3 regions of the Salinicola sp. CR57 genome follow, and region 2 is predicted to be linked to each of the others. Evidence: predicted binding sites of a transcription regulator. Region 2 holds the regulator's gene; each other region holds the start of a gene.
What was found. Region 2 encodes sigma-54, which starts transcription at its own class of promoters, with help from an activator protein. Its sites were predicted from a motif close to TGGCACNNNNNTTGCTNT; they were not measured.

Region 1 (5,529 bases), on a different contig from region 2:
TGGCAAGCCAGTGGCGCCCTCGACCCCGATGCCCTGCCCAGGACCACCGAATCCCCCTGATTTTCACGTCCGAGAGAGATATTCATGTCACGCTTTGCTCGCCACCTCGGCAATCAAGATGGCCCCCACAACCCCTTCCCCGGGTTGCAGGCGCTGGAGCGCAGGCTCGGGCATGCCCTGCCGCACCGTATCGGTTCCAACGAAGGACTCGACATGCCGCATCGGGCTCTGACGGCCCGGTTCGGAAAGGATGTCGCCGACCTCGCCCGCACCTACGGCGATGCCGAGGCGTGGCAGGTTCGCCGGCGGCTGGCCGAGACCCTGGGGCTACCGATGGAAGCGCTACTGGTGGATGCGGGCGCGGACAGCCTGATGGCGCTGGCACTGCGCGCCCTGTGCGAACCGGGCGACGCCGTGGTCACCAGCGCCGGTACCTACCCCACCTGGAGCTACTTCGTGCAGGGACATGGCTGCCGCCAACGGGAAGTCGCGTACGTCAGTCGCGCCGACCTGCTGGCGCCGGATCTCGCCGCCCTGGCGGCCGAGGCCAATCGCGAGCGTGCTCGCGTGGTCTATCTCGCCAACCCCGACAATCCCAGCGGCCATCTCCACGACGACGCCGACGTGCTGGCGCTTCGCGACGCCCTCCCCGACGACTGCACCTTGGTCCTCGACGAGGCCTATCATGATTTCCGCGACGACGCCTGGGCACCAGCGGCGAGTGCGGTGTGGCCGGGGGTGATACGCCTGCGCACCTTCTCCAAGGCCCACGGGCTGGCCGGGTTGCGCGTCGGCTACGCCATCGCCACGTCGGAAACCCACGCCATGCTGCTGAAAGTGAGGATTCACTACGCCGTCTCGTCGCTGGCCCTGGCGGCCGCGGAGACCGTTCTCGCGCACCCCGACGAGACCCGCGAGCACGTGACCGCGGTGGTAAGTCGGCGCGAAGCCCTGAGTGCCTGGCTGCGAGAATGCGGCGGCGATGTGCTCCCCAGCACGACCAATTTCGTGGCGTTGCGCCTGAACGACGCCGAGCACGCCAGCGCGATCCATCGGCAACTGCTGGGGGAAGGCACGGTAATCCACCGCCCCGCGCATCCGGCCCTGGGCCACCTACTGCGCATCAGCGCGCTGGATGACGCCCTGGCGCCGGGCAGACTCGAGACGTTGGCGTCGGCCCTGCGGCACGGGACGTGAGGCGCATTCTGAATCACGCCCGCATGGGATCGTTGGCCTTGAGCATGCGGTCCAGCTGGCGATAGCCGATCGCCTCCATCAGTTGCGCCTTGCCGACCCGCGCTTCACCGCCGAGATCGGCCAGAGTCAGCGCCACCCGTAATACACGGTGATAGGCCCGCGCGGAGAGATTGAGCCGATCCAGCACGCTGGCGAACCACTGCCGCTCATCCGAGGACAAGGCGCAGGCGGCTTCCAGCTCGGGGCCGGGCAGATGGGCGTTGAGATAGCCCCGCGCTTGCTGGCGCCGGCGGGCGGCGAGAACCCGCTCCCTCACGCTGGCGGAAGACTCACCGGCCGTTTGGTCGGTCAGTTGGGTGGCCGGCAACGCCGGCACCTCGACCTGCAGGTCGATCCGGTCCAGCAGCGGTCCAGACAGCCGCGACTGGTAGCGCTGGATCTGGGCGGGGCTGCAGTGGCAGCGTTGGCGCGGGTCGCCGAGATGGCCACACGGGCAAGGGTTCATCGCCGCGACGAGCTGAAAGCGGGCCGGGAAACGGCGCTGATGATTGGCACGCGAGATCAGGATCTGCGCCGACTCCATCGGCTCCCGCAGCACTTCCAGCACGTGGCGGTCGAACTCCGGCAGTTCATCCAGAAACAGCACGCCTTGGTGCGCGAGCGAGATCTCGCCGGGCCGCGGCCGCGAGCCGCCGCCCACCAGCGCCACGCTGCTCGAGGTGTGGTGCGGATTGCGAAACGGCCTCTGCCCCCAGCGTTCCATGATCGGCAGCCCGCACACCGACCGCACCGCCGCCACCTCGAGCGACTCATCCTGTGTCAGCGGTGGCAGAATGCCTGCCAGGCGACTGGCCAGCATGGTCTTGCCCGTGCCTGGCGGACCCGCCAGCAACAGGTTGTGACCACCCGCCGCTGCGACCTCCAATGCCCGGCGCGCCTGATGCTGCCCTTTGACATCTGCCATGTCCGGCTGGGGCAGCTCAGCGTTGACGGGCGCGCCAAATTGGTGCGCAACGAGTTTCTCGCGACCGAGTAAATGGCTCACAACCTCGAGAAGATGCCCCGCCGCGAACACCTCGCACCCCTCGGCCAACGCCGCTTCATCGGCATTGGCAAGCGGAACGACAAGCCCCCGGCCTGCGCGCCGCGCGGCAAGTGCCGTCGGGAGTGCGCCCGTGACCGGCCGCAGCGCACCGTCCAGCGCCAGCTCGCCGACGACTTCGAGCCGTTCGGCCGCCTCGACGGGAACCTGGCCGGACGCCATCAGAATGCCCAGCGCAATGGGGAGATCGAAGCGACCGCCATCCTTGGGCAGGTCGGCAGGCGCCAGGTTGAGCGTGATGCGACGTGAAGGAAACTCGAAGCCGGCGTTGATGAGCGCGCTGCGAACCCGTTCGCGACTCTCCTTGACCGCGGCCTCGGGCAGGCCCACCAGCGTCAACCCTGGCAAACCGTTACTCAGATGAACCTCGATCAGCACTTCGGGGGCCTCGAGTCCGAGGCTGGCGCGGGCGCGCACGATGGCAAGCGTCATGGGAGCTCCCAGGTCGGCACCTGGGCAGTCGCCGCAGGCCAGGGGATGCCGGGGCGACATCCTTCATGGCCCTACAACTACATAATGTTACGTGATATCGCAACTCGATCGCCGCCACCAGCCGGGCGAGGATGCCCGGCGGCGACACGGATCAACTGGAATCGGCCCCGGCGTGGTCAGGGTTTGGTTCCGTGGGCGCTGCCATCGGTGTCGTCGCCCGGCGGAGTGCTGGGCTCTACACGGGGCTGGGCCGCCTGCTCGCTCTGCAGGGTGTTCTCCAGCGCCGCCACCTGCTCCTCCAGCGCCTCTACACGCTCACGCGTGCGCTGAAGCACTTCCATCATGATGTCGAAATCTTCCCGGGAAACGATCTCCATACGCTCCATGGCGCCCCGCAATACGCCCTGCACATTGCGCTGGATGTCACCCGGCGCCTGGGAGGCACCATGAAGCTTGTCACTCAGCTGCCTGGTCAGACGCTCGAACCGATCCTGTGCCGACATGAAATTGTCTCCTTGATTTCCCGATGTCTTCGATGACCCGTCACTCAAGTCTACGCAAACTCCCGGCTTTACGCCTGCGCACAAAAGGTGCAGCCACAAAACCGGCCTGCGTGATTCTGGTGCAACCACCAGCCTCGGCGGCGACGCATCGCTAGCGGCCGCACTCGAGACCACCGACAACTTATTGATTCTTTTGCCCTCACCGGCAAATGGCATGTGTCCTGCCTATCACCTGAAGGCGCAAGCCGATTACGGGAGAGACAAGGGATGAAACTCATCACCGCCATCATTAAACCCTTCAAGCTCGACGATGTGCGCGAAGCGCTGGCCGATAACGGCGTGCAAGGCATCACCGTCACTGAGGTAAAAGGGTTCGGTCGTCAAAAAGGCCACACAGAGCTTTACCGCGGCGCGGAGTATGTCGTCGATTTCCTGCCGAAGGTGAAAGTCGAGATCGCTGTCGAAGACGATCGTGTCGATGGTGTGCTGGACTCGATCCGCAATGCCGCCAACAGCGGCAAGATCGGCGACGGCAAACTATTCGTCACGCCACTCGAAGATGTGATCCGGATTCGTACCGGGGAACGCGGGGCCGACGCCGTTTGACGGCGCGGAACGAGGAGACAAAAGAATGAATGATCAAGTAGTTCAACTTTCCTACGCACTCGACACCTTCTACTTTCTGGTGACGGGCGCCCTGGTGATGTGGATGGCGGCAGGGTTCGCCATGCTCGAGGCGGGACTGGTCCGCGCCAAGAATACCACCGAGATCCTGACCAAGAACGTCGTTCTCTACGCCATTGCCTGCACCATGTACCTGCTGGTGGGCTATCACATCATGTATTCCAGCGAGAGCGGTGGCTTCCTGCCCAACCTCGGCTTCCTGATCGGCGCAGAAAACAGCGTCGACGACGTGATGTCCAGCGGCGGCGACGTCTACTACTCCGCACGCTCCGACTTCTTCTTCCAGGTCGTCTTCGTTGCCACGGCAATGTCGATCGTCTCCGGCGCCGTCGCCGAGCGCATGAAACTGTGGGCATTCATGCTCTTCGCAGTCGTCATGACCGGCTTCATCTATCCAATTCAGGGCTACTGGAAATGGGGTGGCGGCTTCCTCGACGCGGCCGGTTTCCAGGATTTCGCCGGCTCTGGCGTGGTCCACCTCTGTGGTGCCACGGCCGCGTTCGCCGGTGTGCTGCTGCTGGGCGCTCGCAAGGGCAAGTACGGCAAGAACGGCGCCATCTACGCGATCCCTGGCTCCAACCTGCCGCTGGCAACGCTCGGCACCTTCATCCTGTGGCTGGGCTGGTTCGGCTTCAACGGCGGCTCCGAACTGATGGTATCCAATGTCGATGAAGCCAACGCCGTTGCTCAGGTCTTCGTCAACACCAACGCGGCGGCTGCCGGCGGCGTCATTGCCGCGATCATCCTGGCCAAGCTGTGGTTCCGCAAAGCGGACCTGACCATGGCGCTGAATGGCGCGCTGGCCGGCCTGGTCGCCATCACCGCCGAACCGCTGGCCCCCACTGCCCTTGGCGCAACGCTGATCGGTGCTGTCGGTGGTCTGCTGGTGGTCATCGCCATCGTGACGCTCGACAAGGTGAAAATCGATGACCCGGTCGGCGCGATCTCGGTCCATGGCGTCGTCGGCATCTGGGGCCTGCTCGCCGTACCGCTATCCAACGGCGACGCCACGTTCGGCGCTCAGCTCCTGGGGATCGCGACCATCTTCGCCTGGACCTTCATCGCCAGCCTGGTGGTGTGGGGCATCATCAAGGCCGTGATGGGTATCCGGGTCTCCGAAGAAGAAGAATATGAAGGCGTCGATATCGCGGAATGCGGTATGGAAGCCTATCCTGAATTCAACGTCGGCAAGAAGTAAGCCGACACACCGAGTGAGCTGGCGTGCTCCCCTGGCCCCCTTCGGGGGGCCTTTTTTAATTCCCGCGATCGGCGGTGTATGCTTAAACTACTAGTCGTCGGGCATTCGAACGGCCACTCGAAGCGTTGAGCGCACATCATCCGTCTATCGCACGTGAGGAGAACTTCCATGAAACTGGTTACCGCCATTATCAAACCGTTCAAGCTGGACGACGTGCGTGAGTCTCTGTCCGAGATCGGCGTGCAGGGCGTCACCGTGACCGAGGTCAAGGGCTTCGGTCGCCAGAAGGGCCACACCGAGCTCTACCGTGGCGCCGAATACGTGGTCGACTTCCTTCCCAAGATCAAGCTGGAAGTCGCCGTCGACGACGGCATGAGCGACCAGGTAATCGATGCCATCACCAAGGTGGCCAA
Region 2 (5,529 bases):
CCACAAGGAGATAACGTGGCCAAGACAGTCAGATTCCAGTCTCCCTGGTGGCGCCGCCTCGGCCTGCTGGTCCTGCTGCTGGCACTGGGGGGCGGTCTGACCTACCTGGACCAGCGCGGCGAGAACGGCCAGGAGCCCGTCATCGGCAACACGGTCGGCGAGCCCGACTACTATCTCGAGGATGCCAGCATGACGCGCTTCGACGAACGGGGGCGCGCCTATCAGCGACTGGAAACGCCACGCCTGGTGCACACGCCCTCCGACGACATCATCCGCACCGAGGCGCCCCACGGTTACCTGACCGACGACCAGCAACGCCAGTGGCAGGTGACCAGTCAGACGGGGCAACTGAGCCGCAGCGGAGAGCAGTTGACGCTCCAGGGCGACGCCCGTCTGGTTCAGCCGGAGCAGGCGTGGAGCCTGGAAACGCAGACGCTGCACTACGACAACCGCGAGGCCCACGCCTGGAGTGACACGCCCTCCGTGTTGCGCCAGCATAATCAGACCATGCGCGGGGATCGCTTCGATGCCTGGATCAACGAAGATCGTATGCGTTTGACCGACAACGTGCAGGGGCGCCTGCCACAGCAATCTGAGGATCAAGGATCATGAGGCGAGAAATCGGCCAACTCCTGGTGCTGACCGCGCTGGGTTTCACCAGTTTTCCAACCATCGCGCTGGAAAGCGATGCCAGTTCACCGATCGAGATCGCCGCCGATCAACTCGAGCTGGACGACCGTCAGGGTACTGCAGTCTATACGGGTGGCGTCGACCTGCAGCAAGGCAGCATGCACCTCAAGGCCGCACGCGTCGACATCCAGCGCGGCAACAACGGCCAGGTCAGCCTGGTCACCGCCAAGGGCGGCGGCGGCGAGCGCGCCTACCTCGAACAGAAGCCGTCCCCCGACCAGGAGATCGTCAAGGGCTGGGGCGACACCGTGGTCTATCACGCGGCCCAACGACGCGTGGAACTGATCGGTAACGCGGAACTTCATCAGGCCGGCGACACCTTCGATGGTGCCTATGTCGAGTATTATCTCGACTCGCGACGCGTCCAGGCCCGCTCCGCCCAGAACAGCGACGGGAACGGCGACGGCCGCGTCCGCATGACCCTCACGCCGCGTGACTCGTCCCAGTAACGCTCAAACCCTGACCCGGCACGGCCTCGAGCCGCCGCGTGGGGCGTGATCGCCGACACCATACCCGGCGCGCAGCCACAAGGATCGTATTCATGAAAACGCTAACGGCCGCCAACCTTGCTAAGAGCTACAAGGGACGCCGAGTCGTCCACGACTTCAGCCTGACGCTGCGGCAAGGCAGCATCGTCGGCCTGCTGGGGCCGAATGGCGCAGGCAAGACCACCTCCTTCTACATGATCGTCGGCCTGGTCAAGTCCGATGCCGGCAGCGTCCATATCGACGACATGGATCTCAGCCGCGCCCCGATGCACGACCGGGCGCGAGCCGGCATCGGCTATCTGCCGCAGGAAGCCTCGATCTTCCGCAAGCTGAGCGTTGCCGACAACATCATGGCCATCCTCGAGACGCGCAAGGACCTGGATCGTGCCGGGCGACGCGAGCGGCTGGAACAGCTGCTCGGCGACTTCCACGTCGATCATATTCGCGACAACCTGGGCATGAGCCTGTCCGGCGGCGAGCGGCGGCGGGTCGAGATCGCCCGCGCCCTGGCCACCGAGCCGGCCTTCGTGCTGCTCGACGAACCGTTCGCCGGTGTCGACCCCATTTCGGTCGGTGACATCAAGAGCATCATCCGCCAGCTGCGCGACCGCGAGATCGGCGTCCTGATCACCGATCACAACGTGCGCGAGACGCTCGACATCTGCGATAATGCCTACATTGTCGGCGACGGCCAGATCATCGCCGAGGGCCGGCCCCAGGCCATTCTCGAAAACCAGCGCGTCCGCGAGGTCTATCTTGGCCACGAGTTCCGCCTGTAGTCGCCTCTCCCTCGTCATGCCATCGGCAGCCATACCTGGCATCCGCGTCGATGGCATGTTTCTTGCATGAAACGTTGCATCTCGTCACCGCAGCCAGTAACGTAAGCCTTCCACCGTTGATTGTGACGATCGTTTCTCCATGTCCATGAAGCCCTCGCTGCAACTCAGGGTCGGCACGCAGTTGACCATGACGCCTCAGCTCCAGCAGGCCATTCAACTGCTCCAGCTGTCGACGCTCGACCTCCGCCAGGAAATCCAGCAGGCGCTCGAATCCAATCCCATGCTGGAGATGGAAGAGCCCTACTCGGAGCAGGAAACTCAGGACGCCACGGAAGACGAGTGGGCCAGTGACATTCCCGATGAACTGGCCCTCGACAGCGACTGGAGCGATACCTACCAGGACGCCCATGCCAGCTCGTCGGGTAGCGCCAGCGAAGAAGCGCCGGATTTCGACCGCAACGCAGCCGTGACCACCCTCCAGGATTATCTGCTCTGGCAACTGGCCATGGGAGATTTCGACGAGCGCGAGCGCGCGCTCGGGGAGTGCCTGATCGACGCCGTCAACGACGACGGCTACCTGGTGGGCTCGCTGGACGAGCTGGCGACGAGTCTGCGCGAGCAGCGCAGAGAGAGCGTCAGCATGGCCGATCTCGAGCACATGCTCATGCGCCTGCAGCAGTTCGATCCGACCGGCGTCGGCGCTCGCAATCTGCGCGAATGCCTGCTGCTTCAACTCGGCACACTGGACGACGACACGCCGCTGCTACCCCAGGCCAAGCGCCTGGTGCGCCAGTTTCTCGAGGCGCTGGCCGGCAACGACCGGCGACTGCTCAAGCGTCGCCTGCGTCTCGAGGAGAACGAACTCGACAGCGTCATCGCCCTGATCCGGACGCTGGAGCCGCGCCCGGGGCAGCGCTTCGATACCAGTCGTGACGATTACGTGGTTCCCGATCTGGTTGCCACGCCCTCTCGCGATGGCTGGCGCATCGAGCTCAATGCCGAAACCCTGCCGCGCCTGCGCATTCAGCCCGACTACGCCGCCCTGATCAAGCGGGCGGACAAGAGCGATGACAACACCTTCCTGCGCCAGCACCTGCAGGAAGCCCGCTGGCTGATCAAGAGCCTCTCCAGTCGAAACGATACCCTGCTCAAGGTGGGTCGAGAGATCATGTCGCGCCAGATCGGGTTTCTCGAGCGCGGCGAAGAGGCGATGAAACCCCTGATCCTGGCCGATATCGCCCGCAGCGTCGACATGCATGAATCGACGATCTCCCGCGTCACGACCCAGAAGTACATTCACACGCCACGCGGCGTATTCGAGCTGAAATATTTTTTCTCGAGCCAGGTCGGCGGCCAGGGCGGCGAAGGTGATAGCTATTCGAGTACCGCCATCCGCGCTCGCATCAAGAAATTCATTGGCGACGAATCCCCTCGCAAGCCGCTGTCGGACAGCAAACTGGTCGAATTGCTGGCCCAGTCCGATATCAGCGTGGCCAGACGCACCGTGGCCAAATATCGCGAAGCCATGGGCATTCCGTCCTCCAGCGAGCGCAAGCGTCTGGCCTGATACAGGGCTCCGAAACCAGTCAAGACTCGCCATTCCGAATCAGATCGATCACGATGCCTTTGCAGTCCCCTGAAAAGGGTTACAATCAGAAGTGCCATCTGCCGCAACAGGAGTGTGTCATGCAAGTGAACGTTACCGGCCACCATGTCGAGCTGACCGACGCCCTCCGGGACTACGTCGGAGAGAAACTCGTTCGTTTGGAGCGTCACTACGACAACATCACCAATGTCCAGGTCACCCTGAGTGTCGAGAAGGAACGCCAGCAGGCAGCCTGTACCCTGCACGCAGCAGGCGGCGATCTACACGCCGAAGCCAGCGACACCGACATGTATGCCGCCATCGATTCACTGGCCGACAAACTCGACCGCCAACTGGTCAAACACAAAGAGAAGGCACAAGCCCGCGCCCAAGGCGCAGGCGCCCGCTGACGCCTGATGATGACACTGGAAAGCATTCTGCCCCCCGAGCGAACTCTGTTCGAGGTCACGGGGGGCAGCAAAAAACGTCTGCTGGAATTCTTCAGCACCTTCATCGCCCAGAATACACCCAGTCTGGATAGCCATGAGGTCTTCAGCCGCCTGATCGGTCGCGAGCGACTGGGTAGCACGGGGATCGGCAACGGCGTTGCCATCCCCCATGCCCGCAGTCCGCATTGCAAAGGGCCGATCGCGGGATTCATGCGCCTGGAAGACGCCATCGACTTCGATGCCATCGACGGCGAGCCGGTGGATCTGGTTTTCGTGCTGCTGGTGCCGGAAGAGGCGGATGATGCGCATCTGTCGCTGCTGGCGGAAGTTGCCGGCATCATGAATCAGAGCAGCGTTCGGCAGCAGTTGCGTCAGGCCGACTCGCAGCGGGCGTTGCATGACGCGCTCGTCGATGCCATCCGCCATCACCGTGACAGCGACGACGGATAAGCGATGCAACTCGTCATCATCAGCGGCCGCTCGGGCTCGGGGAAATCGATCGCGCTGCAGGCGCTCGAGGATCTTGGCTACTATGCCATCGACAACCTCCCGGCCAACCTGCTGGCACCGCTGATCGACGAGCTACGCAGCGCGCCACCCTCCCGCCCCAACGTGGCGGTCAGCATCGACGCACGCAACCTGCCCGAATCGCTGGAGCGTTTCCCCATCCTGCTGGAGGCGGTACGCAAGCGCGGCATCGATACTCAGGTCGTCTATCTCACCGCCGACGCCAAGATCCTGCTCGAGCGCTACTCGGCCACTCGCCGCCGTCACCCGCTGACCCGCGGCAATGACATGACCCTGGCCGAGGCCATCGATCACGAGCAAAGCTATCTCGCGCCGATTCGCCGCGTGGCCGACCTGGTCATCGATACCCAAGGGCTCTCGGTGCACGATCTCCGGGCCCGGATCGGCGAGCAGGTGGCCAAGCATACCGGTGGCCGCCTGACCCTGACCTTCGAGTCGTTCGGCTTCAAACGGGGCGTGCCGCTGGACGCCGACATGGTGTTCGACGCCCGCTGCCTGCCCAACCCGTTCTGGGACCCCGGGCTGCGCGCCTACGACGGCAGGGATGCCTCGATCATCGAGTTCCTGGAGTCTTACCCCGATGTCCATGCCCTGGCGGAGGATATCCATGGCTGGCTCGATCGCTGGTTGCCATCCTACCTGGCCAGTCATCGCAGCTACCTGACGGTTGCCATCGGCTGTACCGGCGGCCAACACCGCTCGGTCTATCTGATCGAGCGGCTGGCACGCCATTTTCACCACGACGACGCCGATATCCGACTGCGCCATCGTGAGCTGGGTATTCATACCGCTCTCTCGAGCGACTCAGCAGCGCAGCCATCGGCACCAACAGGAAACGCAGGATCCCCAGAGCGCGATGCCGACACGTGAACTTCGTCTGACCAACCGCCGCGGGCTGCATGCCCGTGCCGCCACCAAGCTGGTGCAGTGCTGCCAACCCTTCGACGTACGCGTCGCGATCTATCACGGTAACCGCCAGGCAGATGCCGCCAACATCATGTCGCTGCTGA
Region 3 (5,529 bases), on a different contig from region 2:
GGCGGCATCCATCGCCGTCAGCTCCTGCCCGTCGATGACGACGCGGCCGGCGGTCGGGCGCTCGAGCAGGTTGACGCAGCGGATCAGCGTCGACTTGCCGGCGCCCGAGAGGCCGATGACGCCGTGAATCGTGCCCTTGGGAACCTGCAGGTCGATCTCTTTCAGCGCCTGCACGGCCCCGGGTCCGCTGCCGTAGGTTTTGGAAACGTTGTCCAGTGTGATCATTGGGCGTGTCGAAAGCGTCTGTCTGGGTGTCGGGGCGGCGGGGCGGTTCGGCGCGACTTCAGTGCACCACCGGCAACGGCCCCGCGTCGATGAGCGCGATAGTATACGGATCTCGCGGGGCCGGGGCGACCGCGGTCGTGGGGCGTACCTCACTGCGTCGGAGCCGGTGGCATCCGTCGTCTTGAGAACCTGGCGATGGCCAGGGCGGGAGACGGACCGGCGGGACGCCCCGTGCAGTTAAAGGTTGCCATTCCGTCAGGGCATTGCTTGTATCGGTGGGGCACGGCGAGCTTGCGAGCGTCGCTCGCGCGAGGCTTCTATTGGCACCCCTTCATGCATGGCCACCGGGAGATGACAGATGATGCAGACATTGGACGATCAGGTACTGGATCAGTTGTTCAGGACAGCACGCACGCACAGTGCGTGGCAACCTCGTGATGTTACCGAGGAGACGCTGCGCAGGCTCTACGACATGGTCAGGATGGGGCCGACGTCGGCCAATTGCTGTCCGGCGCGGTTTGTCTTCGTACGCTCCACGGCGGGCAAGGACAAGCTGTTGCCGTGCGTTTCCGCCGGCAACGCCGACAAGACGGCGACGGCGCCCTGCACGGTCATCGTCGCCTACGACAAGCGCTTCTACGATCAGCTGCCGACGCTCTTCCCCCACACCGACGCCCGTAGCTGGTTCACCGGTAGCGAGGCATTTGCCGAGCAGACGGCGCTACGCAACAGTTCGCTGCAGGCCGGGTATCTGATCCTGGCGGCGCGGGCGATGGGGCTGGATACCGGGCCGATGTCGGGCTTCGATCCCGAGGCGGTGGACCAGGCGTTCTTCGCCGGCACCGACTGGACCGCCAACATGCTGGTCAACCTGGGCTACGGGGATGAGGCGGGTCTCAAGCCACGACTGCCACGGCTGGCATTCGAGGAGGCGTGCCAACTGGCTTGAAGCCGGCCTCCGGATGGGCCGCGAGTCAGTCGTCGGCGTTCGTCCGGGGGAGTAGACCGCCCAGCACGATGCGCGTGATGTTCTCCACTGTCGCGTCGAAGAAGGCCGGATCGGCGAGCGTTCTGCCGGAAATCGCCTCGATCTGGACGGCGAAGTCGGCATAGTGCTGGGTGGTTCCCCACACCAGGTATATCAGGTGGTGTGGGTCGACCGGCAGCAAGCTTCCCCGGGCGATCCAGCCCTCGATCACTCTCGATTTTTCCTCCACCAGCAGGCGCAGGTTGCTCTGCAGATCTTCCCGCAGCAGCGGCGCGCCCTGGATCATCTCCAGGCAGAACAGCCGGGATGCCTGGACATGATCCCGCGACAGTTCGACCTTGATTCGGATGTAGTCGCCGATGGCGGTCTCGGGAGACTGCTCGGCGTCGAGGGCGCGTATCGGCTCCAGCCAGGTGTCCAGGATCTGTTGAAGGACGGCGACGTAGAGCTTCTCCTTGGACGGAAAATAGTAGAGCAGGTTGGTCTTGGAGACGCCGGCCTGATCGGCAATGGCGTCCAGGCTCGCGCCGCGCAGGCCGAACTGCGAGAACAGCGCCAGGGCCGCATCCCGAATCCTTTGCTTGCGGGCTTCGCTGGCGGCGGCGCGATGGCCGGTCGGGGCTGCGGGGGTGATGGACGTCATGATCAACCTTCGTGAATCCCGCGACCGGCCATCGGGATTTCGCTGGCATGTCGCGGCTGCGTATGTGAGAGCGGTCGTAAGGGACCGGGATTTTATCACGCCCCAGGTCGCTAGCGTCATCTACCCGATGTTCCCGGTTCACGCGCGAAATGGCCTCCTCACGTGCACTGAAACGGCGCGGGCGCCACGCGTCCCGCATCATGGTCGCGCATTCCGAGATCCTTTCCAGACCAATTGGTCCGGTGGCTTGTCGTCTGTGGCCGGCAAGCTCTTGAAAGCGGATGGATAAGCTCGGGTTGGCACGTCGGTTGTAAAGGATTGGTCAGGCGTCGGCAGCATCGCAGTGCCGCGATGGCCGACAACTCGCTCCGATACGACGACGAGGTGGCTCATGCAACTAGGCGTCTTCATTCCCATCGGCAACAACGGCTGGCTGATTTCCGAAAACGCGCCGCAGTACCTGCCGACCTTCGAGCTCAACAAGGCGGTGACGCAGAAGGCCGAGGGTTACGGCTTCGAGTTTGCGCTGTCGATGATCAAGCTGCGCGGTTTCGGCGGCAAGACCGAGTTCTGGGAGCATGCCCTGGAATCCTTCACCCTCATGGCGGGGCTCGCCGCGGTCACCTCGAAGATCGACCTCTACGCCACCGCGGCGACGCTGGTGATGCCTCCGGCCATCACCGCGCGGATGGCCGCGACCATCGACTCGATCGCGCCGGGGCGTTTCGGCATCAACCTGGTGACCGGCTGGCAGAAGCCGGAATACAGTCAGATGGGGCTATGGCCGGGCGATGACTATTTCGCCAAGCGCTACACCTATCTCGACGAGTACGCCACGGTACTGCGGGAGCTGCTGGAAACGGGGCACAGCGATCTCGAGGGCGAGTTCTTCCAGATGGAGGACTGCCGGCTGAGCCCGCGTCCGGAAAAGGGCGTGAAGATGGTCTGCGCCGGACAGTCGAGTGCCGGGATGGCGTTCACCGCCAAGCACGCCGACTACAGCTTCTGCTTCGGCAAGGGGTTGAATACCCCGACCGCGTTTGCGGCAACGGCCGAGCGTCTCGCGGCTGCCGGCGAAGAGACGGGTCGTCAGGTCGCCTGCTATGTGCTGTTCATGGTGATCGCCGACGAGACCGACGACGCTGCCATGGCACGCTGGGAGCACTACAAGGCGGGTGCCGATCAGGAGGCGCTGGATTGGATGGCCGACCAAGGCAGCCAGGACAAGAGCTCCGGCAAGGATACCAACGTGCGCCAGATGACCGATCCGACCTCGGCGGTCAATTTCAATATGGGCACGCTGGTCGGTTCCTACGAGAACGTGGCGCGCATGCTCGACGAGATCGACACGGTGGAGGGGGTCGGCGGCGTGATGTTGACGTTCGACGACTTCCTCCAGGGGCTCGATACATTTGGTGAGCGGGTGCAGCCGCTGATGAAAACGCGGGTGGGCGTGGCCGGTGCGGCGACGCCGGTACCGGAGGCGCTGGCATGAGCGAACTCGAGTCTACCGTCGCTTCCCCGCCTGTCGTCCGGCGCGGCAGCGTGGCCGCCGCCGACGAGATCGTGCTGGCCGGCCGCCCCGAGGCGATCGCCATGCCCCGCGCCGAAACCGCGCTGATCGTCGTCGACATGCAGAACGCCTATGCCACGCCGGGCGGTTATCTCGATCTGGCCGGCTTCGATGTCTCGGCGACCGGGCCCGTGATCGAGCGTATCGCCAGCGCGATTCGCATCGCCCGGGCCGCGGGGATCACGGTGATCTTCTTTCAGAACGGCTGGGACGCGGCCTATGTCGAAGCGGGCGGGCCGGGCTCTCCCAACTGGCACAAGTCCAACGCGCTCAAGACCATGCGCCAGCGCCCGGAACTTCACGGCAAGCTGCTGGCCAAGGGGGGCTGGGATTATGCGTTGGTGGACGCACTGAAGCCCCAGACCGGCGACATCGTGCTGCCCAAACCCCGCTACAGCGGCTTCTTCAACACGCCGCTGGATAGCATCCTGCGTTCGCGGGGCATTCACCATCTGCTGTTCACCGGCATCGCGACCAATGTCTGCGTCGAGTCGACGCTGCGGGATGGCTTCTTTCTCGAGTACTTCGGCACCGTGCTGGAAGACGCCACCTATCAGGCCGGCCCACCGGCGGCGCAGAGCGCCGCCATCTTCAATATCGAGACTTTCTTCGGCTGGGTTTCCTCCGTGGACGCCTTCGAAGCTGCTTGCGCCAACCATGCCTCGACCTAACCGATTGGCACGACTCCCGCTCCCTCCCTTTCGACAACAGGATCGTAACCATGCCCAAGACCAGTGTGATTCCCGCCGGCTCCGGTGTACCGCTGGCGCCATTCGTGCCAGGCAGTCAGGCCGACAACATTCTGTACGTCTCCGGCACGCTGCCGTTCGACAAGGACAACAACGTGGTTCACGTCGGTGACGCCGAGGCCCAGACCCGTCACGTGCTGGAGCTGATCCGAAGCGTGGTCGAGACCGCCGGCGGCAGTATGGACGACATCACCTTCAACTCGATCTTCCTGCGCGACTGGGACGACTATGCGGCGATCAACGCGGTCTACGCGGAGTTCTTTCCCGGTGAAAAGCCGGCGCGCTACTGCATTCAGTGCGGTCTGGTGAAGCCGGACGCACTGATCGAGATCGCCTCGGTGGCCCATCTGCCCCGATGAAGCGAAGTCACTCTCCACTGCCGTGCTGACCATAGGCCTGACCATGCACCACGAAATTCTGGGACGCGATGATCCCGACGCGCCGACGATTCTGCTCTCCGCCGGACTGGGTGGCGCCGGCCGTTTCTGGGAGCCGCAGCTGGCCGCGCTCGAGGCCACCCACCGGGTGGTGATCTACGACCATCTGGGCACCGGCAACAGCGCCGCCGAGCTGCCGGCCGGCTACGCCATCGACGACATGGCGCGGGAGGCGCTGGCGCTGCTGGACGGTCTGGGTATCGAACGGGTCGATTTCATGGGGCACGCGCTGGGCGGCCTGGTGGGGCTCCAGATGGCCCTGCTGGCGCCCGCTCGTCTCCATCGGCTGATCGTGATCAATGGCTGGAGCCGAGTCGACGTGCAGAGCGAGCGCTGTTTCCGCGTGCGTATCGCGCTGCTCGAGAAGTGCGGCGTGCAACCTTATCTGCACGCGCAGCCGCTGTTTCTCTACCCGGCGGACTGGCTCTCGGCGAACCATGATCGACTGCTGGCGGAAGAGGCCCATGCGCTAAAGCATTTTCCGGGGGAGAACAACGTGCTGGCGCGTATCGGCGCGCTGTCGCGCTTCGATATCGACGCGCGACTGGGTGAAATCCAGGCGCCGACGCTGGTGATCGCCGCGCGGGACGATCTGCTGGTGCCGTACCTGCGCTCCGAACGTCTCGCTCGGGCGCTGCCTCATGCGCGTCTGGAGATGTTCGACTACGGCGGACACGGTCTGACGGTGACCGTGCCGGAAGCCTTCAATGCCGCCATGACGCGTTTTCTGGCGGCGTGACTCTGCCGCCACGGCGACAGGCGGCCCAGCGGAGATAGGCCCATGGCATTACGACAGCAACACGTATCGACCCACGCAACGGAAGCCGAGCATCGCGATGTCGACTCGGAGAAGGCGCCGCCGGTCTCGGCGGCTGCGTTTCGCCAGGCGATGTCCCGCCTGCCCACCGCGGTCA

Region 1: DOM56_RS01365 (P-II family nitrogen regulator) is a predicted target of sigma-54. The motif match lies at 3,445-3,462, and genes of this name have one in related genera.
Region 3: rutA (pyrimidine utilization protein A) is a predicted target of sigma-54. The motif match lies at 2,154-2,171, and genes of this name have one in related genera.

What each region holds. Positions count from the first base shown of each region.
Region 1 covers NZ_PZJL01000001.1:291,940-297,468, forward strand. Annotated here, with positions in the region: gene DOM56_RS01345 (hypothetical protein) at 1-60, shown strand, start outside; gene DOM56_RS01350 (aminotransferase class I/II-fold pyridoxal phosphate-dependent enzyme) at 85-1,197, shown strand; gene DOM56_RS01355 (YifB family Mg chelatase-like AAA ATPase) at 1,211-2,731, opposite strand; gene DOM56_RS01360 (accessory factor UbiK family protein) at 2,908-3,234, opposite strand; gene DOM56_RS01365 (P-II family nitrogen regulator) at 3,502-3,840, shown strand; gene DOM56_RS01370 (ammonium transporter) at 3,866-5,116, shown strand; gene glnK (P-II family nitrogen regulator) at 5,285-5,529, shown strand, end outside.
Region 2 covers NZ_PZJL01000009.1:2,083-7,611, reverse strand. Annotated here, with positions in the region: gene lptC (LPS export ABC transporter periplasmic protein LptC) at 16-612, shown strand; gene lptA (lipopolysaccharide transport periplasmic protein LptA) at 609-1,139, shown strand; gene lptB (LPS export ABC transporter ATP-binding protein) at 1,232-1,957, shown strand; gene DOM56_RS14530 (RNA polymerase factor sigma-54) at 2,097-3,524, shown strand; gene raiA (ribosome-associated translation inhibitor RaiA) at 3,644-3,952, shown strand; gene ptsN (PTS IIA-like nitrogen regulatory protein PtsN) at 3,962-4,441, shown strand; gene rapZ (RNase adapter RapZ) at 4,445-5,389, shown strand; gene DOM56_RS14510 (HPr family phosphocarrier protein) at 5,376-5,529, shown strand, end outside.
Region 3 covers NZ_PZJL01000006.1:131,628-137,156, forward strand. Annotated here, with positions in the region: gene DOM56_RS10640 (methionine ABC transporter ATP-binding protein) at 1-225, opposite strand, end outside; gene DOM56_RS10645 (malonic semialdehyde reductase) at 584-1,174, shown strand; gene rutR (HTH-type transcriptional regulator RutR) at 1,200-1,856, opposite strand; gene rutA (pyrimidine utilization protein A) at 2,248-3,351, shown strand; gene rutB (pyrimidine utilization protein B) at 3,348-4,100, shown strand; gene rutC (pyrimidine utilization protein C) at 4,151-4,537, shown strand; gene rutD (pyrimidine utilization protein D) at 4,581-5,354, shown strand; gene DOM56_RS10675 (flavin reductase) at 5,397-5,529, shown strand, end outside.